DNA from 3 places in the Paenibacillus guangzhouensis genome. Region 2 is predicted to be linked to each of the others. Evidence: predicted binding sites of a transcription regulator. Region 2 holds the regulator's gene; each other region holds the start of a gene.
The links. Region 2 encodes LexA, which represses DNA repair genes until DNA is damaged. Its sites were predicted from a motif close to CGAACATATGTTCG; they were not measured.
Positions count from the first base shown of each region.

Region 1: the regulator LexA is predicted to act here: its motif matches at 6,662-6,675, upstream of addB (helicase-exonuclease AddAB subunit AddB).
Region 3: the regulator LexA is predicted to act here: its motif matches at 2,143-2,156, upstream of GCU39_RS04320 (YhjD family protein).

Region 1 covers NZ_CP045293.1:706,695-716,980, forward strand. The annotation lists gene GCU39_RS02910 (RsmE family RNA methyltransferase) at 1-292, shown strand, start outside; gene mtaB (tRNA (N(6)-L-threonylcarbamoyladenosine(37)-C(2))-methylthiotransferase MtaB) at 296-1,633, shown strand; gene GCU39_RS02920 (NUDIX hydrolase) at 2,142-2,576, shown strand; gene deoC (deoxyribose-phosphate aldolase) at 2,573-3,256, shown strand; gene GCU39_RS02930 (Na/Pi cotransporter family protein) at 3,270-4,244, opposite strand; gene GCU39_RS02935 (class I SAM-dependent rRNA methyltransferase) at 4,365-5,729, shown strand; gene GCU39_RS02940 (SPL family radical SAM protein) at 5,759-6,580, shown strand; gene addB (helicase-exonuclease AddAB subunit AddB) at 6,694-10,245, shown strand; gene addA (helicase-exonuclease AddAB subunit AddA) at 10,229-10,286, shown strand, end outside.
Region 2 covers NZ_CP045293.1:2,709,439-2,719,724, forward strand. The annotation lists gene metH (methionine synthase) at 1-2,798, opposite strand, end outside; gene GCU39_RS12085 (1,2-dihydroxy-3-keto-5-methylthiopentene dioxygenase) at 2,955-3,497, shown strand; gene GCU39_RS12090 (FixH family protein) at 3,568-4,002, opposite strand; gene GCU39_RS12095 (SCO family protein) at 4,038-4,601, opposite strand; gene GCU39_RS12100 (HAD family hydrolase) at 4,787-5,584, opposite strand; gene GCU39_RS12105 (hypothetical protein) at 5,621-6,139, opposite strand; gene GCU39_RS12110 (DUF896 domain-containing protein) at 6,188-6,388, opposite strand; gene GCU39_RS12115 (LysM peptidoglycan-binding domain-containing protein) at 6,497-6,766, opposite strand; gene lexA (transcriptional repressor LexA) at 7,041-7,667, shown strand; gene GCU39_RS12125 (N-acetylmuramoyl-L-alanine amidase family protein) at 7,807-8,568, opposite strand; gene GCU39_RS12130 (stalk domain-containing protein) at 8,830-9,306, shown strand.
Region 3 covers NZ_CP045293.1:993,282-1,003,567, reverse strand. The annotation lists gene hmpA (NO-inducible flavohemoprotein) at 223-1,449, shown strand; gene GCU39_RS04325 (Crp/Fnr family transcriptional regulator) at 1,542-2,042, opposite strand; gene GCU39_RS04320 (YhjD family protein) at 2,227-2,604, shown strand; gene GCU39_RS04315 (CAP domain-containing protein) at 2,693-3,454, shown strand; gene GCU39_RS04310 (CHAP domain-containing protein) at 3,513-4,496, opposite strand; gene GCU39_RS04305 (histidine phosphatase family protein) at 4,518-5,153, opposite strand; gene GCU39_RS04300 (alpha/beta hydrolase) at 5,143-5,925, opposite strand; gene GCU39_RS04295 (histidine phosphatase family protein) at 5,975-6,628, opposite strand; gene GCU39_RS04290 (aminoglycoside phosphotransferase family protein) at 6,641-7,573, opposite strand; gene GCU39_RS04285 (phosphotransferase-like protein) at 7,593-8,105, opposite strand; gene GCU39_RS04280 (hypothetical protein) at 8,310-8,804, opposite strand; gene GCU39_RS04275 (low molecular weight protein tyrosine phosphatase family protein) at 8,801-9,133, opposite strand; gene GCU39_RS04270 (2,4'-dihydroxyacetophenone dioxygenase family protein) at 9,157-9,657, opposite strand; gene comI (competence inhibitor ComI) at 9,857-9,952, opposite strand; gene GCU39_RS04265 (GNAT family N-acetyltransferase) at 10,060-10,286, opposite strand, start outside.

The DNA of each region.
Region 1 (10,286 bases), 2.0 Mb from region 2:
AGGTCGATTGGCGTCGTATGATTTAGTGTTGTTCTGTTATGAGAAGGAAGAAGGGCTTCAGCTACGCGATGTGGTACAGCCATTCGTTGCAGACATCAGCCGGGACCGTGCCGTACAGGTCATGGTGATGGTCGGTCCTGAGGGCGGTTTTACCGTGCAGGAGATGGAGGCTGCCGAAGCGGCGGGCGCGAAGTCTGTTGGACTTGGAAGACGTATATTACGCACGGAGACGGCTGCTATGGTCGCGCTCACGTGCCTTTTCTATGAATCTGGAGAGATGGGAGGCGTGTAGAGAATGCCATCTGTAGCATTTTACACCCTGGGCTGTAAAGTTAACTTCTATGATACGGAAGCGATCTGGCAACTGTTCAAGAATGAAGGTTATGAACAAGTTGATTTTGAGACACAGACTGCTGACGTATACCTCATTAATACATGTACCGTAACGAATACCGGCGATAAGAAGAGCCGTCAAATTATTCGCCGTGCGGTACGCCGTAACCCGGATGCGATCATTGCGGTAACAGGCTGCTACGCGCAGACCTCGCCAGCAGAGATCCTGGATATTCCGGGCGTAGACCTCGTCATTGGGACACAAGATCGGGATAAAATTATGCCGTACATTGAACAGCTTCAACAAGAACGTCAGCCAATTAATGCGGTACGCAACATTATGAAGACGCGTGAGTTCGAAGAACTGGATGTACCGGATTTCGCAGAACGCACACGCGCATTCCTCAAAATTCAAGAAGGATGCAATAACTTCTGTACTTTCTGCATTATTCCATGGTCTCGCGGGTTGTCCCGCAGCCGTGCGCCGGAAAGTGTCGTTGAGCAAGCGAAGCAACTGGTCGCGGCAGGCTACAAAGAAATCGTCCTTACAGGCATTCACACGGGTGGGTACGGAGATGATTTAGAGAACTATCGTCTTGCTAATCTGCTGTGGGATCTGGACAAAGTCGAAGGACTTGAGCGTATCCGAATCAGTTCGATTGAAGCGAGCCAGATTACGGAAGAAGTGCTTGAAGTGCTGAAGAAGTCTTCCAAAATGTGCCGTCATCTGCATATTCCGCTGCAAGCAGGCGATAACGATGTCTTGAAGCGCATGCGCCGTAAATACACGGTCGAAGAGTTCGCGACCAAAATTGCTCGCATTCAAGAAGCGATGCCGGATGTTGCAATCACGACGGACGTCATCGTAGGGTTCCCTGGCGAGACGGACGAGCAGTTCCGTAAAGGTTATGAGTTCATGGAGAAGATCAAATTCTCGGAAATGCACGTCTTCCCTTATTCGAAGCGTACAGGTACGCCTGCAGCGCGGATGGAGGATCAAGTGGATGAGGAAGTGAAGCACGCACGCGTGCATGAACTGATCGACTTGTCTGAGAAAATGCAGTTTGCTTACGCCGAGCAATTCGTCGGCCAAGTGCTTGACATTATTCCTGAGCGTGATTATAAAGGCGCGCCAGGTACAGGAAAAGTTATGGGTTACTCTGATAATTACCTGCAAGTCATCTTCGAGGGTGACGAGTCCTTGATCGGTAAACTCTGCCGAGTAAAAGTGACCGAAGCGGGCGTGAACGAGTGCATGGGTGCGCTCGTACGTGTGATCGAGGAGCAGCAAGTGGGATAAATAATATCCACCCCCTAAATCCCCCTTATGCTTACGATGCCAGCTTTCTTTCAGAAAGCTCTTAGGAGGACCCCAGAGGGCTTGCCCTCTGGACTCCTGAAATTGAGTGTGGGATTTAGGGACGTGGTTGTGAGTCAATATGTGCAAGGATCGCTATCGTTTAGCCGAGATTCCCTCCGGGAACCTCGGCTAAACACGCTTTATGGCGTGCGTGCTTATTTCAGGGTAAAATAGTTAATGTGCTTTATTGCCTAGGAAATATCTTAGTCTGACCCGTAGATAGGTCCTTGTACAGTACAGCGTGACTCATGCGGTTTGACACTAGGGTCAAACCACATGAGTCGATAGCGCTCAATCTACAGACTCATCTAGATACATATAGCAGTACCTCCTTCGCCCCTTTCGGGAGTCCAGAGGGGTACCCTCTGGGGTCCCTCTCCTCTGGAGGGGGATTTAGGGGGAGGCAACAGTTTATTTTAGATAAAGAAACCAGAGAGGAAGTTATGCCATGCAAGAGATCAGCGCAGGCGGTGTCGTCTACCGCAAAAGCCCAGCAGGATTGGAAATTCAATTAATTCGAGATCGGTTCGGTAAAATTTCGCTTGCGAAAGGCAAGATGGAGCCCGGCGAGACGATCGAAGAGACAGCTCTTCGTGAGATTCAAGAAGAGACGGGCATGATCGGTCGTATCGTGGCACCGATCGATCAAATTTCTTATGTCTATACCCATCCTGTCCACGGGGAGACGGAGAAAATCGTTCATTATTATGTCGTGGAAGCGTTAGAGGGAGATCTGCAAGCGCAGGTCGAAGAGATCGACGGCGTATCTTGGTTCTCTCCGCAAGAGGCGTGGTTACAACAGAAACAGCAAGGATACGATAATAACGATCGCATTTTACAAAAAGCGTTGGAATGGTTGCAGGTAGAGGTGGATTTCGCATGATCAATGCTGTACAGCTAGCTCAATATGTAGATCATACCTTATTAAAACCGGATGCCAATGAGACGGACATCGTGAAGCTTTGCGAGGAAGCCAAACAATATCAATTTTACAGCGTATGCGTGAATGGTGTATGGGTTGCGAAATGCCGCGAGCTGCTAGAGGGCACGAATGTCCGTATCGCTGCGGTTGTCGGTTTCCCGCTTGGCGCGAATTCAAGTATCGTGAAGGCATTTGAAGCAGCGAAAGCGGTGGAAGACGGTGCGGCGGAGATTGACATGGTCCTACAGGTTGGATTGCTTCGAGCAGGTAAGCTTGAGGCGGTGCAAGAGGACATTGCCCAAGTCGTTCGGATGGTACAGGGCAAGGCAATTGTGAAAGTCATCTTCGAGACAGGCATGCTTACGGACGATGAGAAGATTTCGGCTTGCAGATGCGCTGAGCAGGCGGGGGCGCATTATGTGAAGACTTCGACTGGTTTTGGTAAAGGCGGAGCAACGGTTGAGGATATTCGGTTAATGCGTGCGCATGTATCGCCGCATATTGGTGTGAAGGCATCTGGCGGCGTTCGAGATCAAGAAACCGCGTTGCGGATGATCGAAGCTGGAGCAACGCGGATTGGCGCGAGTGCAGGTATTCAGATCGTGACAGGGAACAAGCCGGCAGAAGGCGGCACGTACTAGATTCATGCGTGCGTTAGATCTCTGAACGCATGCGTTGCCAGACGGGCAGGTAACATAGCGGCAGGGCAACGAGGGAGCTTACGACATTGAAAATAGTCTGGGCGTGCGCAACTTGAGCGGCCGGATCAGGTGTCATCCAGCTGGAGACGGTGTGAAGTTGTTCAAGAAAAGGATAGAAGAGGATCGCACCACCGACGTTTAATACAACATGTGTCCATGCGACTTGACGGCCCGAGCGGCTTCCTCCTAGCGATGCGATCAGAGCCGTGACGCAAGTCCCGATATTCGAGCCGATGACGATAGCGATCCCGAGTTCCACAGGAATCGCGTTCATAGAAGCTAAACCCATCGTCAGCCCGATCATCGCTGCGCTGCTATGAATTAAGGCTGTGATACAGGCGCCTGCTGCAAGCCCCCAGAGTAGACTTTGTGCCGACTGTTCCAGAAACCAGTTGAAGAGGCCTCGAGCTTGTAAGGCTGGAGCGATGGATTTCATTTTTTCGATACCGATGAGGATGAGAGAGAATCCAACGACGGCAAGGGACAAATATTGCGAGGTCCGAATCCAGGACGCAATTGAATGCAGTGTCCTCCATTTATATTCTCCCAGGGTTACCGCTAAGGCCCAAATGCCTAAGGATACGAGCAGCAGGGGCAGTGCATATTGATTGAGGTTAAGACCAATGAGCTCTGTCGTTAGACAGGTGCCGATATTGCTGCCGAGTATAATGCCTAGCGAGCTGGCGAACGGTAAGAGTCCCGCGTTGACGAGCCCGATGGTGATGACCGTGATTGCCGTGCTGCTCTGCAGGAGTGCGGTTATTCCGGTACTGAATAGTAAGCCGCGTAGCGGCGTTTTGGTCGAGACGGCGATGGCTTTGGTAAGGTATGGGCCAGCCCAGATGTGCAGTGCCAGCTCCATCAACTTCATGCCGAAGAGGAACATGGCGAATCCGTAACAAAGTGGAATAATAATCGATGTGAACATAAAAAGACTCCTTTAGAGAAGATAGGCATAACGCACTCTATATATAGGTCTTCTAAAAAGGTATGAATAGAATAGGACGACCATGACAAGCATTTTTGTCTGGGAGAGGAGAACAAACGAATGGCAGCAGTCATATTACAGAAAAATCGCAAGAAAAGGGTGGAGCAAGGCCATCCTTGGATTTATAATAACGAAATCGATCGAGTCGAAGGTGAAGCAAAGCCGGGCGATCTCGTGCAAATCATCAGCGAGAAGGGCAAGTTCCTCGCGGTAGGCTACTTTAACCCCGCATCGACGATTACTGTGCGCGTCGTATCCTATCAGCCGCTTACGACGATGGATCACGCGTTTTTCGTGAAACAATTTACCCAATGTCTAACGCACCGGGAACGGTTTCTTGGGGAAGCAAATGCCTATCGTCTTGTCTATGGCGAAGCAGATTTCCTACCCGGCTTGATCGTGGATCGGTTCGCAGATGTACTTGTCGTGCAGATTCTGACGCTTGGGATGGATGTGCATCGCGAAGCAATTGTCTCCGCCTTGGTCGAAGTGATGCATCCGCAAGGCATCTATGAGCGCAGCGATGTGCCTATCCGTGAATTGGAAGGACTAGAACAGACGACGGGGCTGTTGTACGGCGAATGTCCAAGACATGTGCAGGTCCGTGAGAATGATCTGATCGTCGAAGTGGATATTGTCCATGGGCAGAAGACGGGTTATTTCTTCGATCAACGCGAGAACCGCGCTTCGATTGAGCCGCTGATGAGAGGCTGGGGCCGCCGCAGCGGTATACACATGCAAGAGGTTGACGTGGACGGCGTGATGGAACGCAAACCCGTGAATGCTAACGGCAAAGTCGTTACCTTCCCATATTGGGACGGCGCGTCGGTGCTGGAATGTTTCTCGCATACCGGCAGCTTTACGCTAAATGCGTGCAAATACGGTGCCAAGAAAGTGACTTGTCTGGATATTTCGGAGCACGCCATTGAAAGTGCGAAAAAAAATGTGGAGCTGAACGGCTTTACGGATCGCGTCGAATTCGTCGTTGCCGATGCGTTTGATTACTTGCGTTCGCAGGTCAAAGGCGCCGAAGAACGTTCAGCCAGAGCGCAGCAGGATGTGAAGGTGGATACTTCGGTGAAGCTGAATGCACAGACGGGCCGCACATGGGACGTTGTCATTCTGGACCCGCCGGCCTTTGCGAAGACGCGCAGCGCAGTCGCAGGCGCATGCCGCGGATACAAGGATATTAATTTGCACGGCATGAAATTAGTAAATGAAGGCGGATATCTCGTCACGGCAAGTTGTTCGTACCATATGCGACCGGATTTGTTCCTGGAGACGATACAAGAAGCGGCGAAGGACGCAGGCAAAATTCTACGACTGGTGGAATGGCGTGCCGCAGGTAAAGATCATCCGCAGATTCTCGGTGTTTCGGAAGGGCATTATTTGAAGTTCGCCGTGTTCGAAGTACGCAGCAAGTAATAGATCAACCATTGGGAGGGGAAGACGAAGTGCAGCCAGAGTTAAAAGCCACACAGCCGAAAAGCATACTCACGGCGACGGGCGGGTTCCTGAAAGGATATTCACACTCTTTGAACCCTTACACGGGCTGCGCTTTCGCTTGCTCTTTTTGTTATGTGCGAAAGCTGCCCGTGTCTATATTTCGTAGTCAGCCTTGGGGTACCTGGGTTGATATGAAGCAGGGGGCAGCCGAGCTTCTTCGCAAAGAATTGATCCGTGCTAAGAAGAAAGGGCCGGTGACGATTTTTATGTCATCGAGCACAGATCCGTATCAACCAGTTGAATATGAAGCGCGCATCACACGCTCACTGCTTGAAGTCATGGCGGTAGAGAAACCGGATTTTCTATTCGTTCAGACACGCAGTCCGCTTGTAACGCGGGATATGGACTTATTCGAACAGCTACAGGATCGCATTCGGATCAGCATGACGATCGAGACGGACTTGGAGGCTGTGCGGAAGCAGTTCACGCCATCGGCACCGCCGATTATGGCGCGTTACAACGCATTACGTCAGTTGACCGAAGCAGGATTGCCAACACAAGCAACGGTGGCCCCCGTCTTACCAAGCTCGGAAGCATTTGGGGCATGGTTGTCACAGGCATCTCGCCGTGTCTGTGTAGACGATTATTTTATGGGTGATGGCAATCAAGGGAAACGTACCAAGGCGCTAGGTATTTCCAAGCTATATACGGAAGATCAAGCCGGATGGTATGATCCTGAGGCTTATCTCCGCGTGATCGCAACGCTTAAACCTCATTTTGATGAAGATCAGATATTCGTTAGCGAACAAGGTTTTGCTCCTACGTGTTAACCCTCGATTTTCCACTTCATTCGACATCTTCTTCCACAGCACAACAAATCGTCCAAATATGTTAATATAGATAGATAAAGCAGAACGGACGTTTGTAACTAAGGGGGAGCTGCATGTCAATTCAATTCGTAATCGGCCGCTCGGGCAGCGGCAAGACGCACTATATCCTGAACGAGGTCAAGGAGAAGCTGCGGCAGCAGCCGGACGGCGCGCCACTCATGATCTTGGTGCCAGAACAGGGGACATTTCAAGTCGAGCATGCTATCGTGAACTCGCCGGATGTGCAGGGAATGATTCGAGGTCAAGTCCTTAGCTTCAGGCGGCTTGCCTTTCGGGTCATGCAAGAAATTGGCGGTACAGCCTTGCTTCCGATTAATGATGAAGGCAAGAAAATGCTGCTCTATACTATTATCCACCGTCATCAGAAGGAGCTTCGTCTGTTCGGGAAATCGGCGGATCAGCTCGGTTTTGTCGATAAACTGAATGAACTCTACAACGAATTCAAGCGGTATTGCCTTGATGTCACGCAGCTCGAAGAGCATGAAGCATTCGCTGCACAGCATATGAGCAGTCAGACAATTGTGCAGGACAAGCTTCATGATATTACGCTGATCTATCGGGAGTTCGAGCAATCGCTTGCGAATCGTTATGTCGATTCGGAGCATTATCTTGCTCTCCTCGCTGAGGGGTTGCCGCAGATCGCGTCCATCGCGAATACGGAGATTTGGATTGACGGATTCCATGGGTTTACGCCGCAAGAATACCAGGTCTTGGAACAAATCGTAAAGTATGCGGCACGTGTAACGATCACTTGCTGTGTGGATAAGCCCTATGACGATGGAGTGCCGCCTCATGAACTCGAGCTGTTCCATCCTGCTGCGACGACCTATATGCAGATTCGTGCGCTAGCCGAGCAGCTGTCTGTTCCCGTGGAACCTTCGATTGTGCTCGAGGATTCGCCTCTTCCGCGCTACCTTCACAGTCCGATGCTATCCCATCTCGAACGGGCGTATGATCGCCGTACTCCCATGCGCATGGTTGATACAACGATCGTGCAGCCGGATAACCCTGCATGCGGGGTTACCCTGTATGGCGCTGTGAATCGCCGGGCAGAGGTTGAGGGTGTCGTTCGCGAGATGCTGAGACTATCTAGAGAACGCGGCGTCCGTTGGCGTGAGATGGCGATTATGGTACGTAATATTGCGGATTATGAAGAGCTGGTTACGACCATTTTTACGGACCATGATATTCCTTACTTCCTTGATCAGAAGAGAAAAGTACTGCATCATCCGTTAGTTGAATTCATTCGGTCCTCCCTTGAAATCGTGTCGAATCATTGGCGTTATGACGCTGTGTTTCGCGCGATCAAAACGGATTTTCTCTTGCCGGCAGATGGAAGCGTTGGCCGACATGAGATGGATAAACTAGAAAATTATGTCCTTGCAACGGGAATTCAAGGCTCGCGGTGGACCGATGGCCGGCCTTGGCGGAAGATGCATGCAGTCTCGCTGGATCCAAATGAGGATGCGAGCGCAACGGAATTAGAACTCGAGATGGATTCGAACGATGAGCTTGAACAATGCCGTGAACGAATTGTGCAGCCGCTGCATGCTTTTGAGAAGGCACTCAAAAATGCGCGTAACGTACGCGGTATGTGTGAAGCGGTGTATAGTCTGCTCGTTCGTGTTGAGGCGGCTAATCGGCTTGATCGCATGAGCCATGAGCAGGTGCTCGCAGGGCAGCCGCAGCGGGCCAAGGAACATCGGCAATTATGGGGCAATGTGATCGATATGCTCGATCAAATCGTTGAGATGATGGGTGACGAAGAACTAAGCATCGAGCTGTTCGCCGGCGTGGTGGAGACAGGCCTTGAGAGCATGAAGCTCGCCCTCGTCCCGGCTGCGCTGGATCAAGTCCTCATAGGCAGCATGGATCGTACACGTTCAGGTCAGATCAAACACTGCTTCATGCTGGGTGTAAATGACGGCGTCATACCGGCAAGGGCGATCGAAGATGGTGTCTTGACTGAGCAGGAGAGGGAGCGACTGGAAGAGATCGGGCTGCGACTTGCGCCCGGCATTCGTCGCAAATTGCTGGATGAGCGTTTTATTATTTATCAAGCCTTGACGACGCCTAGCGAGCATTTATGGGTGAGTTATCCGCTTGCCGATGAGGAAGGCAGAACGCTGCTTCCATCCGAGTTGATGCGTCATTTACGGACGATTTTCCCAGGAATTCAGGAACGGCTGCTCACAGGTGAACCGCATCCGCTTCAGTCTACGGAAGAGCAGCTCCGTTACATTGCTCATCCGGAACGGACATTGTCGTACCTGATCGTACAACTTCGCCAATGGCGACGCGGACTTGATATTGCGGAGTTCTGGTGGCAAGTATTCGATTGGTTCGCGAATCAAGAAGCGTGGCAGCCGAAGCTTCAGATGCTGCTGCAGTCGTTATTCTATCGCAATGACGTCGCTTCGCTGGGAGCCGAGACCAGTAGAAAATTGTATGGCGCGCATTTGAAATCGAGTGTATCGCGGATGGAGAAGTATGTCTCTTGTCCTTTCGCTCATTTTGCATCGCATGGGCTCAAACTGAAGGAACGGCAGTTATTCCGACTAGAAGCGCCGGACATCGGGCAGTTGTTTCATGCGGCGCTCAGCCAGATGGCCGTACAGTTCAAAGAAGAGAATCGCCATTGGGGCGATTTAACGCCGGAAGAATGCCGATTTGAAGCAGAGAAGATTGTGGATGCGCTGACGCCGCGCCTGCAAGGGGAAATATTGCTCAGCTCCAAACGGTTTGGATATATCGCACGCAAATTAAAAGAAATCGTGGGGCGTGCCGCAGCGATCTTAGGGGAGCATGCTCGACGAGGGTCGTTCGAGCCGATTGGTCTGGAGCTTGATTTTGGACCGGATAAGCCGCTCCCTTCACTGCAATTTACGCTGGATAACGGCTGTACGATGGAGATCGTCGGACGGATTGACCGCGTGGATAAGGCGGAAGGCGACAAAGGCGTCATGCTGCGCGTCATCGATTATAAGTCGAGTCAAACGGATCTCAAGCTGCATGAGGTGTATTATGGTCTATCCCTTCAAATGCTGACGTACCTCGACGTGCTCCTCACAAATGCGGAAGTGTGGCTAGGCGAGAAAGCATTGCCGGCAGGGACGTTGTACTTCCATGTACACAACCCGTTACTGCAAGCCTCGAACGGGCTGTCGCGCGAACAAGCGCATGAACAGACGCTCAAACGATTCAAGATGAAGGGGCTCGTGCTGGCAGATCGGGAGGCTGTGTCCTTAATGGATGCATCGCTCGACAAAGGCTATTCGCAGGTGCTGCCCGTTGCTGTGAAGGCAGACGGAGGCTTCTACAGCAATGCTTCAGTCGCGTCGATGGATCAGTGGGACACGCTGCGGACGGCGGTGAGATCTACGATCCGCCGTATCGGTACAGATATTACGAATGGTGAAGTAGCGATAGAACCTTACAAAATTGCGCAGACGACGGCTTGCGATCATTGCTCCTATAAGCCGGTCTGCCAATTCGATGAGTTAGTCGAAGGGAATCACTTCAAGAAGCTTGCGAAGCCGAAGAAAGATGACGTGTGGAATTTATTAGAGCAGAAGGGAGGGGCAAGCGATGACGATGAACAATAATGTTGTGCCGAAGCCGGAAGGCAGTCAGTGGACTGATGATC
Region 2 (10,286 bases):
TTTAACTCAACCGCCTTAGGATTTTTCTCTGCCAGCATTTGTTCTACCGAACCGCGTAATCCAAGATGATGCCCCAGCAGCATTTGCATATTTACATAAGGAATAATATGCCCTAATGGATAGTCGCGTAGAATATGACGATCGAGATCTGGCGGAATGAATACCGGTGCATCTTGCGAAATGTTCGAACGCACGGCTCTCGTGAGCTTCGGCAGCGGCTTCTTCTCCTCTTCTTCGCCTACACTTTCCTTGATCGCTGCAGTCTCTGCTATCATGAGCTGACGGTGCGTCGGATCCATAATTTTGTTCGCAAGATCTAAGCCGTCCATCGCATCCTTCGCATAGAGAACGAGCCCGTTATATTCGGGTAAAATACGTGTTTTGGTGAATTTCCGTGTCAACGCTGCACCACCAACCATAATCGGAACATCAATATTCGCATTGCGTAAATCTTGTGCGGTCAACACCATCTGCTGCGCCGATTTCACGAGTAGTCCCGATAGTCCGATCGCATCTGGCTTCTCTTTGCGATAAGCTTCGATGATCTGCTCAGGCGGAACTTTAATGCCTAGATTCACGATCTCATACCCGTTATTCGATAAAATGATCTCAACCAAGTTTTTGCCGATATCGTGCACGTCGCCTTTTACCGTCGCGAGCATGATTTTACCTTTAACCGATGATTCATTTTTTTCCATGAATTGCTCTAGATGAGCAACGGATGCCTTCATAACCTCTGCACTCTGCAGTACCTCAGCTACAATCAGCTCATTATTATTGAATAATCGACCAACTTCAGACATCCCTTCCATCAGCGGTCCATTAATCACTTCAAGTGCTGTGTACTTCTTAAGCGCCTCGTCCAAATCTGGAATAAGGCCTTCCTTGGTTCCTTCAACAACGTAAGATCCTAAACGCTCTTCTAACGTCAAGTTCGAAGCCTTCTCTTTCTTCACGACCTTCATATCCCGGAAAGCCGCTACAAAAGCAGAAAGTGTCGCATCATTCGTATCGTAGAGCAACTCTTCGGATAGGCGACGCTCATGCTCAGGGATCGAGGCGTAACGCTCTAACTTCTCGGTATTAACGATCGCGTAGTCAAGTCCTGCCTTCGTACATTCATACAAGAAGACGGAGTTCAGCACTTCACGACCAGCTTCCGGCAGACCGAACGAAATGTTACTAATGCCAAGGATGGTCTGACATTCTGGCATCGCTTCTTTAATGAGGCGAATCCCTTCGATTGTCTCTTTGGCAGAACCAATATACTGTTCATCCCCTGTCCCAACCGGGAAGACGAGCGGGTCGAAAATAATATCTTCAGGCTGCATGCCATATTTGTTCACTAATAGTTCACGCGAGCGCTTCGCAACTTCTAGCTTATCTACTCGCGTAATTGCTTGTCCACGTTCGTCAATTGTTCCGACAACTGCAGCAGCGCCGTACTTATGAATTAATGGGACAACATGTTCGAATTTCTCTTCCCCATCCTCTAAGTTAATGGAGTTAATAATCGCTTTCCCTTGTGAGTACTTCAGCGCCAAATCAATAACCTTCGCATCAGTGGTATCAATAACGAGAGGTACTTTGACCTTCTTCACGACTAGCTCCAAGAATTTCTTCATATCCTCGGCTTCTTCACGATCCGGATCTTGTACACAGACGTCAATGACGTGTGCACCGCTCTTCACTTGCGCTCGTGCGATTTCGGACGCTTCCTCGTACTTCCCTTCTGCGATAAGGCGTTTGAATTTACGTGAACCCAATACATTCGTCCGTTCACCCACCATGTAAGGCCGGTTCTCCGATTCAATATATACCGTCTCAATACCTGATACGGCTGGAGGGTGTGTTCCAAAAGCACTACGCGGTTGGAACTGACTCATTGTATCCGCTAATGCACGAATATGATCTGGCGTTGTTCCGCAGCATCCGCCTGCAATATTCAGCCAGCCTTGCTCCGCGAACCCTGCCATTTTCTTCGCTAACGAATCCGGGGATTCATGATAGTGACCATTCTCATCTGGTAACCCCGCATTAGGGTAACAACTAATTGCCGTATCGGCAATTTCAGATAAAGAACGAATATGATCACGCATAAACTCTGGGCCTGTCGCACAGTTTAACCCCACGGAGATTGGCTTCAAATGCTCCAATGAAATATACAAAGATTCGATGTTCTGACCAGCAAGTGTCGTACCCATCGGTTCAATCGTACCTGAGATCATCAGCGGAAGCGTCTTTCCCGTTGTCTCAAATGCGCGTCGTATGCCGATACTTCCGGCCTTCACATTCAATGTATCCTGCGATGTCTCGAGCAATATCGTATCAACACCGGCTTCAATAAGTGCAACGGTCTGTTCATAATAAGAATCGACAAGTTCATCAAACGTGACTCCACCGGTTACGGACAATGTCTTCGTCGTCGGTCCTAACGCACCCGCAACATAACGCGGCCACTCCGGTGTTGAATATTTATTCGCTGCATCTACTGCGAGCTTGGCTGCTGCCAAGTTCAACTCTCTTGCTCGATCTTGCAAATCATATTCTGCAAGTACCACGCTCGTGGCACCAAATGTATTCGTCTCCAAAATATCCGCGCCAGCTTCAAGATATTCTTCATGAATCTTCTGGATCACATCCGGTCGCGTTAGAACAAGAATCTCATTACAGCCATCAAGTTCTTCGCTCCCAAAATCATCCGCCGTTAAGTCTTCACGCTGAATCATCGTTCCCATTGCGCCGTCAAGGATAAGGATTTTATGTTTCATTTGTTCTTGTATGCTCAGCTTATTCATGCCCAATCCCCTTCCTTCTGCAAAAACGTTAAGAATTAGTTTAACAGAATACCAATGTTTAGAAAAGTGTCAATGCATTAAAAGTCGACAGCCAGCTCAAAATCCACTATAATACAATCAAAATCAAGTTAATTTATAGGAAAGAAGGGATTAATTTTGGCTGAAATTTACATTCGTAATACAAAAGAGCGTATTTCAGGTGAAGAAGACGTTCGTGCATTTCTAGCGAACCAAGAAGTATTATATGAGCATTGGGATCCAACGAAGCTGCCAGAAAACCTTCGTGAACGGTTCGTTCTCTCCGATGAGGAGAAAGCCGAAGTTCTCGCGACCTATGATGTAGAGATTCGTGACCTTGCTGCACGTCGTGGCTATCAGATCTGGGATATCATTACGCTATCCGATGCAACTCCGAATCTTGAAGAACTACTCACAAAATTCGAAGACGTCCACACGCATACGGAAGATGAGATCCGCGCTATCACGGCGGGAAAGGGGATCTTCATCATCAAGGGAAAAGACGACGTAGGTTATTTCAACGTCGAGTTAGAAGCTGGTGATGTCATCTCCGTTCCTGAGCACACGCCGCATTTCTTTACGCTCATGGATAACCGTCAAATCGTTGCTGTTCGCCTCTTTATTGAGAAAGATGGCTGGATTGCTACTTCTTACGATGACCCTGCGTTCCAAAAGGCCTAATGAATTCATTTCTGCGCTAAATATTCAAAGCCCGCTTCGTCTTCTTCAGACGGAAGCGGGCTCTTCTTGTTTATTTTGCAACTTCGAAAGTTTTCTTAGGCATGGAATGCATTTCACGGGCTGTAACATGCGCGATCATCGTATATTCCCCGGATTCTGCGAACTGCTTTTCAATTTGATATACGCCATTACTGGTAAGTTTCGCTTCAATTTTCTCATGTTCTTGTTCTTCTCCACGCCATAGCTCAAACATGACTTCCTTCGCATCATCGACAGGTTTGTCCGTTTGCGTTACTTTCGCTTGAAGCACAACATCTTTATTGGCGGTAATCTGCGCTGGCAGAATAATTTCTACTTTGATCGGATTCATGGCATCTTCGCTCATGTCCATATCCATGTTCATGCCGTCATGATTCATACCCTCATTCGATCCTGAACAACCTGCTAATAAAGCGATCAAGAGGATACAAGCAATCGCAAGCATACTCATCTTTTTTCTTTGCATGATTTGCATTCCTTTCTAATCTGCTTACTTGTTCGTTAGATTAAGTCTTTAACATCCTTAATGATTTGATCGTATGGAACATCTTCTACGCCATCATACTTCTTCATGATATATCCTTCTTTACTTACCAAATAGAACGATGTGCCATGAATCATCTGATCCGAACTAGGTTCCTTCTCTACAATCGTCTTAAAGGATGATTTTGCGAAAGCCTGAATATCTTCTAGCTTGTAATTGGTCAAGAAATGCCAGCTCGCAAAGTCAACGCCGAATTTGTCAGCGAACGCTTTCATAACCTCCGGCTTATCTCGGTCAGGATCAACACTAAAAGATACGAATGTAACGTCTAAGTTCTCAGCTTTCAATCTCTTCTGAAGATCCGTTAAGTTGAACGTCATCGGTTGGCAAACGGATGTGCAATTCGTAAATACGAAATCAGCGAGCCATACTTTACCTTTCAAATCAGCAAGACCGAACGCTTGACCCGCTTGATCCGTATAAGCGAAATCGCCAACTTTCATCGAGCTTGTCTGCTTCGCTCCACCACAGGCAGTTAATAACAGCATAACCCCAAGCATCAAGAACATTAATTTTTTCATTTTAACCTCTCCTCTATGTATCGCGGAACAAATTTCCTTTTTCATTATAATTTGATTGTACATGAGAAGAATGACTCATTCGGGCTATCTTTGTCAATTCTTTGTGACGATTTTGTATCAAATGTCATAGCCGAGCACAAAAAAAAGCCCTTGTTCCGATTTCGGCAACAAGGGCTACTTCTTACTTAAGCATGTTGATTAATAATATTGTGTAGTTCCGAGAGATGTGTGATTTCATAATCTGGAACAATTTCATCCGAACGTTGGACACCATGTCGATTCACCCAAACAGCATGCATACCTACGCCTAGCGCACCCTTGATATCCGTCGTAAGCTTGTCACCCACCATAAGACCTTCATGAGGTTCAATGTCAAGCGCAGCCATCGCATGTCTAAAGATAGAAGAAGCTGGTTTACCTTCGCCGAATGCCCCTGAAATCACAATATGATCAAAATAAGGAATAATGTTAGGAACTCCGTTCAACTTCTCCTGCTGCAGGTCAGGTGATCCATTCGTTAATAATAGAAGCTTCACATTCCCTCTCAACTCGTCGAGAATTTGGAACGTCTCCTCATAGACATAAGGACGAGCCCGGCGTTCAGTCGCGAATAATAAACCTAGACGCTCGCCGAGCGCTGCATCTTCGACACCTAACGCTTGTAGACCTTTTGTCCATGCTTCCGTACGATAACCTGGCGCTAATGCCTGTAATTGACGAAATTCTTGTTGTTCCCCATGTGTGAAATTCGCCCACAATCCTTCAAAAGGATTAATCCCGATCATCTGCGTGAAGGGGAACGTTGGGTACGTTTCATAGAGGGCTCTAGCCTCTCGTCTCACCGCTTCTTCCAACGCAGTAGGTTGAATGTGAGGATACGCTTGCGCAGCTGCAACACATGTCGCTTCAAACGATTCCTTCACACTGCGATCATCCCATAATAAAGTATCGTCCAGATCGAATAATACGGCCTTAATCGTCATCTCTCTTCTCCCCCATACCTTTACAGTGCTCTATCCTTAACGTTCTTCAAAAGGAACATGATTAACGCGTGCAAACTCTTTCAATCGCTCACCGATCACTGCGGTCTCATAACGGTTCATTAATCTGGAGAACACCCAGTTGGAGCCTTTAGCCTTTGGACTAATAACGACATAACCTTTTTGTACAGTAATCTCTTTGATTTGACTTGCATCCAGCCGTACGTCTCGATTGAAACGACGTGTCCCGATAGAAGATTTACCTACGCTAATATAGGGTCTACGAAGGAAGATCACAACTCCCAGGAATATGTATAAACCTACGGTCCCCCAAAATAAGGCTGGCGAGGTTTTTTGATCTACTGCAGAATATAGAATTGCATACAATAAACCGAATGCAACTAATGTAATTGGCAGAATCAGATTTCGACCAACATACCGATCCACATCTGATTTCGCTTCTCTACTCGATCCTATCATTTGTTGCCCTTGCTTCTTACGAACCTTATTTACATTCTTCGTGTTCTTACGCACCATTCTTTCCCATGAGCGGGCCATCCAAATCCTTCCTCCTTGGAAGTTTTCCCGAAGGAAAACTTGCTTCATCTAATGTTTAATTGTTGGATTATTATCATCCTCATCAACAATCTCAATATTATCGAGCTGTTGCTTCAAGGAACGTTTGAACCCATCAATATATTGTCGACGAAGCGCGTCCCGTTCAACCGTCTCTTCCGGTGTCAATCCTACCGATTTATGTTTACGAGCCAATTCATTAATTCGCTCAACAATTTTTTCGAAATCCATCCCTATCCCCCCTATTCTGTCCTTATTACTTTGACATTTACAATAGAGGTTGTCAAGGGTAACCCGTCCGCTCCCAGCATGTGCCTATGCCTTACACTTGCATACAATTTATCCTTTAAGAACTGGTAACTTAATCACTTCACCAGATTGAATAGAACTGTTACGTTTACCATTTAATTCTTTGATCTCTTCAATATAATTACGAACATCCATTCCGTCTGGCTTATGTTCCTTCGCGATCGCCCACAACGTATCCCCCGGAGAAACAACAATCTGAAGCGGTATGTTCGCATTCCGTTCCCCATCACGTGTATCCGCAGCAAAAGCATTCAATAACCCCATACTCGTCAAGCTGCATACAAGAACTAAAAATAACACGACCTGAACGACCTTCTTCTTAAGGAAAGAGCCTCTATTCACGACTTTGGACTGGTTATTATAAACACTTTGATATGAGCTATACTTTAGCATTTTCAGCACCCCAAACGTTTGTTCTGTTTTCTATGTCCATAATTTAACACGAACATTCGTTTGTGTCAATAACTTTTTAGAACATTCGTTCCCCTTGTTCGTATATTTTAGAACTAATGTTTGTACGAACGGTAGTTCTATGCTATAATTTTGTAAAAGTCTACTAATGGAGTTGAACCTCATGTCTAAAATATCCAATAGACAACAAGCTATTTTAGAATTTATAAGGAATGAAGTACGATCTAAAGGTTACCCTCCTTCTGTTCGTGAGATTGGAGAAGCTGTCGGTCTAGCTTCCAGCTCCACTGTGCACGGCCATTTGGATCGACTAGAGAAGAAAGGCTTAATTCGCCGCGACCCTACCAAGCCGCGGGCAATCGAGCTTCTGAGCCAAGAAGAATCCGAACATACGCATCTCTATACGCAGATGATTGCGAAGGTACCAATCGTGGGGAAAGTTACCGCAGGTGCACCGATTACAGCAACGGAGAACATCGAGGATTACTTCCCGCTGCCGGAGCAATTCGTACATGACCAGAATGTATTTATGCTTTCTGTTATGGGTGAGAGTATGATCGAAGCAGGCATTCATAATGGAGACTTCGTTATTGTACGCCAACAACAGACAGCGAATAACGGCGATATCGTCGTCGCGATGACGGAAGACGATGAAGCAACGGTTAAGACTTTCTATAAGGAAAAGGATCACATTCGACTGCAACCTGAGAATGCAACGATGGAACCTATCCGATTGAATCATGTGACTATTCTAGGCAAAGTTATTGGTCTTTTCCGTAACATGCACTAATCCGCCCTACATATTAGCCGTGTTGTTTAAAGAGCGATGCGCTAATTCCTATAACATTCGTTGAACTAGGACATGTTTAACGACAACCAAAAAACAAGCTGGTATCTGTATCACACAGATCTCAGCTTGTTTTTTCGAATCATTGTGGAGCCTGCCCCGAAGCTTTTCGCAGTTCATTCGCTAATCGATTCGCTTCTTTCTTTCCTGCCTCGTCCCCTTTTTGCTGCGCTATTTCCCAAGCTGGTTTTAGATACAGATCGATTAATTTATTGGCATCTTCCTTCGCTAACATGACATTCGCCTCCGTTTCAACATACGCGATCCCAAAATACTGGCAGACACCTCTTGCAATTTCTTCAGCACATAGGTCTCGATATGCGTCCGACAGCAAAAGCTTGGCTTCTTCCATGTTATCCATAAAGCCGCACTCCACGAGGACTGCCGGCATTGTAGATTCCCTTAGCACATGGAGATTCGCCGGTTTGACGCCTCTGTCGCGGAGCTTCGTGCCTTGGACCAACCTTGCATGAATCGCTTCCGCAGCTTTCATGCTGGTCACACGTCCGGGATAGTAGAATGACTCAATCCCATTCACACTCCCCCATGTCTCTCCTGCTGCGTTCGCATGAACGGATACATAGAGGTCTACACCGGATTGATTCGCTGTGTCCGTCCGGGTCTTCAGGGGAACATCGCTATCTCCTGGCGCCACGAGCAATGTACGAAAACCACATCGTTGTAGGTGCTCGTCCAAAAGAGCAACAACCGCACGGTTGAATTCGTTCTCGTGCATAAATGGCTCACCGGTTTCTTTTGACCGCGTCCCATCCTTGAACAAAGGCGTCCGCTTACCTGGCGGTTGCATTCCATGTCCATCATCTAAAGCAATAAATAGACTCAATTGTCTTCACCTCTCTTCCTACTCTATTAATATGCATCAATAGAATTGAAGCGAATGATAGATACCATGGTCTAAGTAGCCTGACTGCTTTCTATATCGACTGGGCTGAGGGTTTTGTAATGCACTTATAAGTTCTATCTGAGGACCGTTCACCACAGTTGCATTGGCTTATGTGACAAATTAATCAATTCCTCACATTTTAATGTAAAATCATGCCACTTTTTCACTTATAATAAGGTCTAATGAATAGGGGGGGATACCTTGAATAAGCAATTTATTAAAACAACCGCAACTCTTTTCATCGGCATGATGCTCGGTACTGTTACAATTGCAGCAGCTGCACCGGAAGTATTCCAAGCTTCCATTGCAAAGTTAAAAATCGTTGTGAATGGAAAAGAGCAAAAGCTTAAAAATTCACCTTTGCTCGTTAATGGCACTACATATTTACCAGTACGTGATGTAGCTGGTCTATTGGGAGCAAATGTTGATTTTAATAAAGGCACGATCACTATTGCTCAAAAAAAGGTCCAGCCAACTGTGAATACAATAGAGTCAATAAATGGACGGGATCTTGTTGAGATCTTAGGGAAAAAATACCCTGATTTTAAGATCTCCCTTTCTAATGAGGGGCTGCTTAAATTAGGCGATAACATCATTCATTTAACAGTGAATGATGACTCGACTCTCAATGTCACTCCACTTAAGGATTCCGGCTTTATTTCTAAATCTGATCTTTAGTAGATTCCGCTACCACGACTTTACGCGAAAAAATTGCGTACTAATGTGACTACACGCCCCAGTTAATTCACTGGGGTTATTGTTGTTTCTTGAAAGTTCCTCGTTGAATCTTTCCAGAACTATCATTCGAAAGATAAGGGAACCAACATCGAAACTTGTTCCATACTCACTACTACCTTGCCATCAACTTTTACATCCACTGTTGATGGACAAATATGAGACTCATCTTCAAACCATCCTCGATAATTAATTATTTGTGGGTGCTCATGCCCTCACAACCATCTCGCGAAAAATACCCACACAAACAAAAACCCCCGACGCATACAGCGTCAAGCTTAGTATAGAGTAATGTATTGATCGCGTTCCAATAGGTGGACTTGCGTGCGATAGTATATTATGCCGTGTTATTCCTTATATTATATGAAGAAAAAAATTTAAAACTTGGCTATTAAAGGTTCTGAATTGATATGTCTGGGGGCATTTAGGGGGTGACCTTGGGGGCACATTATTTAACTTCAAATGAAAAATAGCCTCGGTTTTCCCGAGGTTATTTTATTCCTATAATTTTGAAAATGCTGATATTTTCGATCTTACATTTTTAAATTAACTGTCCCATGTTGTTGATCAACACAGTCACGACTCCACTTAATTCTTCATTTATAATCTCATTAAATACGACCAAAGTTATCTTGGACCCTATGGAATATGATTCTCCTAATGCTACAGCAATAAACATCTCTTGTGGGGATGGGTGACACTCTTAATGATGCAGTACAATTTTACTATAGTGGTGGAAGCCATTCGGTAGCATATGCATGAATAGATAGTACTTCGGATTATGATTATTATGTTATCGATAATATAGGATCAAGTGATCCTGTAAGATATGCTCTAACACTAAGATCTCCCGCAGGAAAAAACTATGACATGCAGGTTATTTTAGTTGATCCAAATTGAAATATATTTGACTCGAAGTACGC
Region 3 (10,286 bases), 1.7 Mb from region 2:
ATGGTATCCTGATCCTTTCTGATTTAGATTTTAAAGCTCATCTGCCATCATTATACCACAGATCCATTTTTTCAGGAAGGCGAAATTGTCAGACAATTCTGAAGCTTGTTTGTTCACAAGACGTTCTATTTTTCGTGTGCGCGAAATCACATTTGCTAGTATAGGTGCCAACTATACTTAGAACAATACGTGTGACATATATCACGAAAAGAGGTTGTTACCATGTTAAATCCATCGACAATTGCCATCATTAAATCTACTGTTCCTGTCCTCGAGGTTCACGGGACAGCCATTACGAAACGGTTCTACGAGCTGCTATTCACGAATCATCCTGAACTATTAAATATTTTCAATCATGCGAATCAACGTCAAGGCAAACAATCCGGTGCACTCGCCAATGCGGTCTATGCGGCTGCAGCGAACATTGATCGGCTCGAGCAGATCATTCCCGTCGTTAAGCAAATCGGACATAAGCACCGCGCGCTCGGTATCAAGCCGGAACATTATCCGATTGTCGGCGAACATCTATTAATCGCGATCAAAGATGTGCTCGGCGACGCTGCAACCGATGAGATTATCGGCGCTTGGGCTGAAGCATACGGCGTAATCGCCGACGCATTCATCGGCGTCGAAGCAGAGATGTACGCGCAAGCAGCGGGACAGCTCGGCGGCTGGGACGGCTTCCGCAAGTTCATCGTAACGCGCAAAGAGCAGGAGAGCAGCGTGATTACGTCATTCTATCTCAGACCTGCCGATGGTCAGGCGATCGCCTCCTTCTTGCCTGGACAATACATTACCGTTCGTGCTAACGTACCTGGCAGTGCGAACACGCATCTGCGGCACTACAGTTTATCGGATGCGCCTGGGCTAAGCTATTACCGTATCACAGTTAAAAGAGAAGCCGGAACCGAACCGCAGCAGCCTGCCGGCATCGTCTCGAACTATCTGCATGATCAAGTCCATGTGGGAGATGCACTCGACATTAGCGCGCCAGCTGGCGATTTCACGATTGACCCAGCGAATGGCAGCGATGCGCCTGTCGTGCTCATCAGCGGAGGCGTTGGACTCACGCCGATGGTGAGTATGCTGAATACGATCGCTGCGCAGCAGCCAGACCGGTCAGTAACCTATATTCACGCTGCGATCAATAGCGAATTGCATGCGATGCGAGACCACGTGACGGCGCTAACCGAACAGCTTGCGCCGTTGACATCCTATGTATGCTACGCCTCACCGATCGCGGGCGACCGCTGTGATCATGAAGGCCTGATCGATGCTGCATGGCTGCAATCGATCCTCCCAGCAGCGACGCTCCATACGGGCGAGTTCTACTTCTGCGGACCGACGCCATTCATGAAAGCTGTTAACCATGCATTGAAACAGCTAGGCGTGAGTCCAGATCGCATTCATTATGAATTCTTCGGACCTGCTGGCAGCTTGGAAGCCTAAAGATCTGTATGGATATAAGAAAGAGGCCTTGTTGTCTTCATGACAATAAGGCCTCTTGAATGTTGTTCATCCTATGTTCGTAGGCGTCTTGGTTATCCTTGACTGCGCAGTAAGCGGTTGATCGTCTCACGGCGTACGCCAATCAGTTGTCCGATCTCCTCCTGCGTTAACAAATCCGTTAGCGTCTCGTTCTTGGCATAGCTGGACATCCATTCTTCCAACAGCTTCAGTCGTTCTCCTGGCGTACCAATCGTCAGATGATCAATACGCTGTTGCATGAATCGCAGCTTCTCCTGCAGCATTTTGGCAATGGATAGAGCTTTGTCCGGATTCTCTTCCAGCTCCTTATACCACGCCTCTGCCGAAATCAATTCCACCTCGCTGGTTACGATCGCTGTTGCGGTTCCGTGAAAATCCTTTGGTGTAATCAATGAATGATGCGGAACAATTTCACCTGGATACAGGATGTTGAACAGCACCTGATTCCCATTTGGATGAATACGCGTCACTTTGAAAATGCCGCTCTTAATATGATACAAATGTTCCCCCGAATCACCTTGTCGGAACAAAATATCTCCTTTATGTACAATCATGCCGCTCTCTCCCACTTTCATTATCCCTCACCTTATGATAACCAATGACAAGCTAGCCAGCAACCGCTTCCTGCCGCTGCCAAAAATTGTTGTTGTCATACGAATATTTGTTCGCTATTATGAATATAATAAGAACAGGTGTTCGAAATAGGTTTTAACATTCTAAGCATAGGAAGTGTTCGCGATGAAATCTGTTCCCCTCCAGACCGAGGTTGATTTCACACTCGTTAAGCAGTATATTCTCCTCCCCATTGTGCTCGATGTATTGGAACGAGATATGCAGACCCTGGGAATGGCGCCGCTCAAGATGCCGTCCATCTATGTTCGCAATTTGCAGCAAGTACAACGCCAAGTGCACGAAGACCTCGTACGGATTCGGAAGCAGCTCCGCGCCCATGGCCTCAAGGTCTACGAAGAGAAACGAACGAAGTCCGGCGTCGAGGTCCTCTATGTATGTCGTGGATACCATCACACGTTCTCCATGTTATGGAGCTTGATCAAGGCTGAGATTGAGCGTTATTTGAGCGAATACATGAATGTGGATTTGGATATGGAGATGTGAGTGCAGGAACTCAGGATAATTCCATCCTGATCGGGAAAATATAATTCATGATGAACATCACCATACTAATGCATCGAGGTGTTGACACATGAAGAAATATATTGCCTTAACCGCATTATTGCTGGCGGCAGGATGTACTTCCCCGAACGGAAATATGTCGACGAAGCAAGTAGCACCGGGAACACGTATTGAGACGCACTCCCACACGAAAATTCCGAAAACGCTGAAGACACAGGCTTCATCCACAGCTACTCCTGGCGCGCGGAAACCGGTTAGAATTCAACAGTCGCCTGGAGCACCGATGAAATGGATCGTTGTCGGGGAATCGCCGTCACAGTATCCAGCCAATCGGTATCCTGTGACGCCAAATCCGGTACAAACTCCAGTACAGAACCCAACAGCACCAACGACGCCAACAACGCCAGTTCAGAATCCAACGCAAAATCCTAGCAAAAGTCCAAATAATCAGACTCCATCCAACTCTCAGCAGTTCGATCAAGAGGTTCTGCGGCTTGTGAATGAACAACGCGCCAGCGCGGGATTAAATGCCCTAACGATGGATGCGAATTTATCCAAAATGGCGCTCGTGAAAGCGCAAGATATGATCCAGAACAACTATTTCGATCACAATTCACCAACGTATGGATCCCCCTTCGATATGATGAAGAAATTCGGCATCACTTTTAATTCAGCTGGCGAGAACATTGCCAAAGGTCAGACGACACCAAGCCAAGTCATGAACGATTGGATGAACAGTGAAGGCCACAGAGCCAATATCTTGGGCAGCAGCTTCACCAAAATCGGTATCGGCTTTTACAACAATGCGTGGGTCCAAGAATTTACCGGATAACAGAACATGCTGCCCGAATAGGCAGCATGTTTTTTACTTATTCTGTTTACCGTCACCCTTAACGAATAGGAATATAGTCATCGTTGTAATCAAATTGATAGCTATTGTCTATACGGATATAGCCCAAGATGCAATGCGAACGATCCCTGCTCAAAACGCTAGAATAATTCTGGTTATCTTTATTCCCCTCGGCTACTACGATTTCATCGTCGTTGCATGCTAGGATAATACCGATGTGATCATGAGAATCTGCAGATAGCAGCTTTTCATAAATTACGATATCCCCGCGTTGAGGAGCAAATCCATCATGTTTATCCATATGAAAAAATCCGGTTTCAGGTAATTGGGACCATTCCAACCAAGCTCCTACGCCAGCAAGCCGATACATAGCATTCGGATATCGAATCGGTAGTAGAAATCCAACTTGCATGCAACAGTAATATACAAATGCAGCACACCACCTGCGCTGAAGAACATTATAAATATCCTCGTCCGGCCAATATTTACAGATTTCTCGATATCGTTGATCCTCAGGTACACCGATGATGTTCTCACGAGCCAGCGCCTCTGCAGTATCAGCCAGCTTCCTGCGGCGATCCACGTCCTGAAGAATTGTTTTCTCCTGGGTCAACATCCCACCCGTACACTGCATGGCATAAGCATCCTTGAGGATATCTGTGTATGGGCCACGAGTACGATATGGGTCGTCCCGATAAAAAATAGCCTGTAATATGATTGTAAGCTCTTCATCAGTAAACATGTTCAAAGTTCTCAGCAAAGGCCGAACCGTATCTGCGCTGTTAAGACCGGGAAACTCGCTCACTCCTGTTTTATAAAAATAATAATCGTGGAGGAGGCCACTAACGGCTGCAATCTCCTGATTCAGTCCCCTTTTCTTCGCGAGTAACGAGGCACAGTTAGATGCACCGTACAGATGGACATATGCTGCCTGTCTTCGTTCTGCACTTTGTATGGATATGATCATTTCTTCAACAAGAGCACGAACACGATCAAGTCGTATATTTACTCCATTACTGTTCACAAGTGTTCCCCCTTGCGCGAACTAACCTAAAACAGGACTTTCTTTGTAGTGGCTAATATCGCCATGCAACAGGATTTTTGATTGATTCAGCTCCAACTCAATCTTACATAGACAGGCCGGATAGATATACGGTGGATTCCAAATATCCTTCATCGGTCGATTCTCGAAATAGGCCATAAGCAATTTTACAACAACGGTATGGGTTACAATGAGTATGGATCTTCCTTGGTTCATATTAATCATTTCGTGTAATTGATGTAATGCACGATTAGACACGTCTTTGAACGTTTCACTATGCTGCACTTGAAACTCCGCGGGATCATGCCAAAAATTCTGAAATTGATCCGGAGATAACCCCTTTACTTCATCTTGGCGTTTGCCTTCCCACACACCCAAATGAATTTCTTTTAAATCATCGCTTTCATATATATCGATTTCTCTTGTACCTTTAATAATTTCAGCGGTTTTGCGTGCTCTAGGACTTGAACTTGAATAAATAACGTCTATGGGCTCATTCTGAAGAGATTCCCCTAACCATTGCGCCTGCTTGATCCCTAATTCAGTTAATGGTGAATCTTGATGTCCTTGTAATTTATGCAGTACATTCCATTCTGTTTGCCCATGCCTTACTAAGAAAATTGTAGTCTTATTCTTCATCTAAAAAATCCATTCCTTTCAAAAATTTTTCCATCTCTCGAATTGTCTGCAGATAGGGCTGATTATCCATGTTCCCATAATTAAAAAATCCATGCCCCAGTCCTTCAAATGGAACTAAAATTGATAGATTTCCGTGGTCGACCATATTGCTAGTAAAATCAATTACTTCTTGAATAGGTATATTCACGTCATCCGTGCCATGAAAAAACAAACTCGGAGGCAAGTTGGCCTTCACTTTCGTAACCGGGGACGCAGCTAACAAAGGCTCCTCTAATGCAGGAAAAAGATCGATGAGCATCTTCGCATCTACGCCGCCATTAAATATGATCAATGCATCCGGTTGAGCGCTTATCCGTTCATTATCGCCCGGATCATTACATTGATCAATCATGGCAGCACATAGGCACAGATACCCTCCGGCAGAGGCGCCGGCCGCGACGACCTTATTCGGGTGAACGCCAAGATCTCTTGCATTCTCCCTTGTCCATCGAATGGCTGACTTTGCATTCATAATACTATCCATTGGAGAGAAGCGTCCCTCCACCTCAAGTGGCCGATATTCCGCAAGAATAGTAACCATCCCCAGCGACGCAAAATGCAGAGCATGTTGTTGAAACTGCCTTGGCGTGACCTTATTATTCGTAAAGCCTGCACCGTGAAAGAATATTATTGCAGGACAATGAATGCTTGGTATCTTCGGTCGTGTGATATAAAGTTTAAGATTTTGATACGGCTCTGATTTCTTATAACAAAAGATTAACGGATCTTCCAAATGAATCATCCCTTAAAATCAGTTTTATAGCACCAACCTAAATCAAAAATCACGATAAATGTATAGTTATATTCCTTTCTGTAATTTCCCATGTATTTAATCGCCTCTCAACCGTATGTATACTTGTATTATCAATTGGGAAGAAAGAAGATTTATTGGTCCATTCCTCTCCAAGTAGAACATAATACAAGACGTTGATGACACCCCCATGTGTTACTAACAATACATTCGTGTCTTTCTCTTGGGTTTCTAGCATCGTACATAAGCTATCAAATGCTGTCCTAATTCTGTTATAAAAATGTAATGGAGTTTCGCCTCCTGGAAAAGGGGTCTCCATCTGAAGCGTGTTAAAGTAAAGCCCAGGATAATTTTCTTCGGCCTCTTTATGGGACATCCCAGCAAGTACCCCGTTATTCATTTCTCTCCACGCTTCCGTATACGTGGCCTGTACTTTAAGGATTTGTTCAATTTCTCTTGTCGTTTCAACAGCGCGTGCTAGATCGCTGCTCAGAATTGTATTTATACGATATTGGTCAGAATGCTCTTGTAGATACGCTGCAAGTTTCCTTGATTGAAGGATGCCTAGTTCAACTAATCCCCTATGACTCCAACCGCCGCGAAAACCATCTTCATCCAGACCGTGTCTTACTAGAAAAATTTTCATTGTTATTTCCCCACCTGAGTATTTTGTTTCATTTTTCATTCATCATCTTTTTTACAATAGTGCCATGTTTAAGTACTTCTTCAATTCATCCCGCCATCTCTCATCTTCTTTCCAAGTGTTCAAGAACCATGACATATATCGGAAGCCCAAATACCGTGAAGCAATCGTATAGTGCAATTTAAATTTTTCTTCTGAGAGATTTAAGCCCTCTTCATTTAATACATCTCTATAATTCTCTGCTTGCGTGATTTCTCTAAATCGAAGTGCTGCATCTAAATATAAGGAACCGTAATGTGCCTCTTCCCAATCAATAAAAAAAACATCCTGGTTCTTGTAAACTAATGTGTTCCCTGGATGTAAATCATTATGAATAAGGGTATGGGATCCTTCATCTCGGAGAACCCGCTCCATATCTTCGACGATATGCTCTACGGATTTATTAATCTCCGAAATGTAATGCCCGAATTGGTGTTTAAAATCCGCATCATTTTGGGCATTGTCCCAGCTAGGTCTCCATTTCTCATGGAGAACGGATTCAATGTATTTCGTGCTTACACGCGGAAGCCAACTCAATTCATGCGCTTTATTGAAATTGACTGAGTGGATGTGTGCCAGTGCGAACCGTTCTTTGTTTTGAAGCAGTTCCATATCCAGATTGCTGTAATCTGTTTCATAATCTATATCCTGCATACAAAGATATTCTCTATGGCTGCTCTCCAAATTGTACGTATAACTAAAAGGCACATTAGCGAACTGATCTTGGAGTCGATACATCACACGTCTTTCTCTCCAAGTAGCTTTCTTTGATATAAGATTAATCTTACTGTGATGATGATTGTTCCTTAACTCTATTTCATGTCTTCTAAGTGCAACGGCGGACACGCCATGAGCTATATCGTGATCTTTAATACTCAAAATTTCAGCATGCGGTGAAATGAAACGAGCAACGGTCATTTGAATAGTACGCCTAAGATCTGAAGCCATATCTCCTCCATGATTCAATTTAATTAAACAACGTATTTATAATAATCTCTGCACATTCTTCTGGTGTGTTCAAACTGGTATCGACCGTGCAACAATATTGAATGTTTTCAGCCATTATTTCACTCTGCCGATCTGACTGATCTGCTGTTCTATCACCGCGCTCAATATTGCGTTTGCGACATATATCCAAAGGACAGAATACCTCAACGATCTCCAACGGATATCCCTTAAAAATAGCTTTGACTTTATTATAATGCGGCTTTAACTCTGGTCTTTCGACAAGGATCCCATCAATTAAAATATGCTTACCGTGATCTGAGAATAGTCTTGCTGTGTGATACATCATGATAACGACTTCACTTAAATGCTGCCAATAATCTTCATGCAGATGTTTTTCGCCTATCATTTGTTCAAACAGGTCATTGGCAACGACATAAAAAAATGGTTCGGAGTAGGATTGCAAGGCATCGACAATAGAAGTTTTACCCGAGCTGGTTACGCCATTCAAAAAGATAATTTTCCCTTTATCCATCGCCCCGTCCTCCTTCACATGGTTATTTTCTTGCCTCGAAAAACAGAAAAAGGGGTATTTTCATTCTTCGGTGATAGGTCTCAACGTTCTCAAAATTCTCTTCCCTTGGCCTCGACTCTCGAAGCGATTTGATAGTAAAGCCAGCTTGTTGGAGAGCATTAAAATAATCTTCGATGGTTCTATGGTATTTTATTGCCTTTCCCCCTAACCACTCCTGTTCACGGACGCCCGTATTGAAATAATTGTCCACGACCCTAATTCGATCCGCCCACTCCACATGAGAAGCTCCTCGCGCTGAATGGGTTGTAGATCAAATTTCTGCTGACTCACTTTTCCATTCGGTCGAATATAGTTGAAATTTACGGTACTAGGCGAAGCCTCAACACGGATCTTTCCCTCGGTTACAAACCCATCCAACGCGTCCTCACAATAATCTTCGTTATCTCTTTCGATTAGTATTGGATCAATCCATTGATCCCCCAAGTCCCAAAAATACTTGTGCCCCTCTTCATTGATTGCCACGACGGCGACATGAGCATGCGGTGTATGTAAGTCATGACCGGTCGCATATGCGGAAATTCCACTTTCTCTAAATTCCTCCATAAGCCATATCGCTAAGTCAAAGCAATTCGCCACACCCTTAACAGATCTAGTGTCGCTTTCATATAAGCCTTCTGTCTTCTCACATGGATAGATCATGATTCCGGCATTTCAATGTATTCCGATACGCTCGACTTTAATATTTCTATTAATTCCTCATCCATAAATCTGTAATCGTCCGGAATATCTAGACATATCAGTCGCTTATTCTCTATCGCATAAGCAAACTTGTCTCTTAACCTTCTACTATGCTTCTTCTCCATTACAAAAATCATATCAGACCAACCTATTAGTCCTGCAGTTACCTTGATTCTTGCTCCTTCTTCCGTTCCAGCTGACCGTACTTCATAACCATGAATTTCATCAAAAATCTTCTCTGCCGTCAAACTACGCCATTGATTGCGACTACAAATAAAAAGCAATTTAATGTTCTGTCACCTGTCCCTTATGTTTAATAAATAAGTTCCTCAATCACATCTATCTTGTTCTCTTCACAATAATCTCTGTACTTCTTCAGTACGGTATAGACATCGTCTTGACCAATAATCATATTATTCTCGTCAAAGTATTGTAGGGCGCCTCCAAGGATAAACAACGTAATGACTTCTTCATCGCCCGTAATTAATGTATGAACGTCTCCAGGGGGTTCGAAAATAAATGATCCAGGCCTAGCTACCCAATCACGACCTTCATATCTCCATTGTCCTTGAAGGTTATAGCCAATAACATTTCCGCCCGTATGTCTATGACGAGTTAATATTTTATTGCTCTTGATCTTAAACAAATATGTCCATGATCCTGTCGTTAGATCAAATCGCAATGGTTTGAAATGACAATTCACTTCCCCTTCATCAAAAGGGACCCAAGGTAAATCTTCCATGTGAAAAACTCTCTCAGGTAATTGGATTTGTTCAGCTAACTTCATTACGGCTTCACTTACTAGCTGTTTCATCGTCGATCCCCCTCTATTGTCATTTGTATCGTTTTTCATAATTGCTTTGATACATGTTTTTACATATGGTATGATATAGTAATAAAGACCAAGTGCGCTAACACTTGGCCCATACAATTGGCTTGGATGGTTTATCCCCTTCTTAGTCAGTTAAGAACGAACGAAAACCCACCTTCGGCTGCTAATCTTAGGGTGGGTTTTACTTTTTCTTGTTGTTATTATTAATGTAAGTTAAAAGAGCAAGAATGAATGATCCAAATAGGAACATTATCGTTAATGCATCTTTCACTTCCATGGCCTCACCTCCTTTCGAAGGGAAACCATGACCACCCAAGATTCAATTGTAGTTATATTTTACCTTTATTTACATCTGCGTACAAGTGTTCTCAAATCTCCATATTCCTACTTTGAAAATCTAAAAATCATCTTTTTACCATCATTTTTGGTTTCTGTTGTTTCCTCTTCATAATTTCCAATAGTATAATGATGAATTGTCCTTCGCCAAAAAGTCTGTGCTCGCTTATTGGTTTCTTCTGGGTTCGTTTGCAATTCCCACGTGCCTTGATGGTTATCAAACACTTGAACGGCCGCAGCTTCAGCCACACCTCGACCACGGAATGATCGTAAAA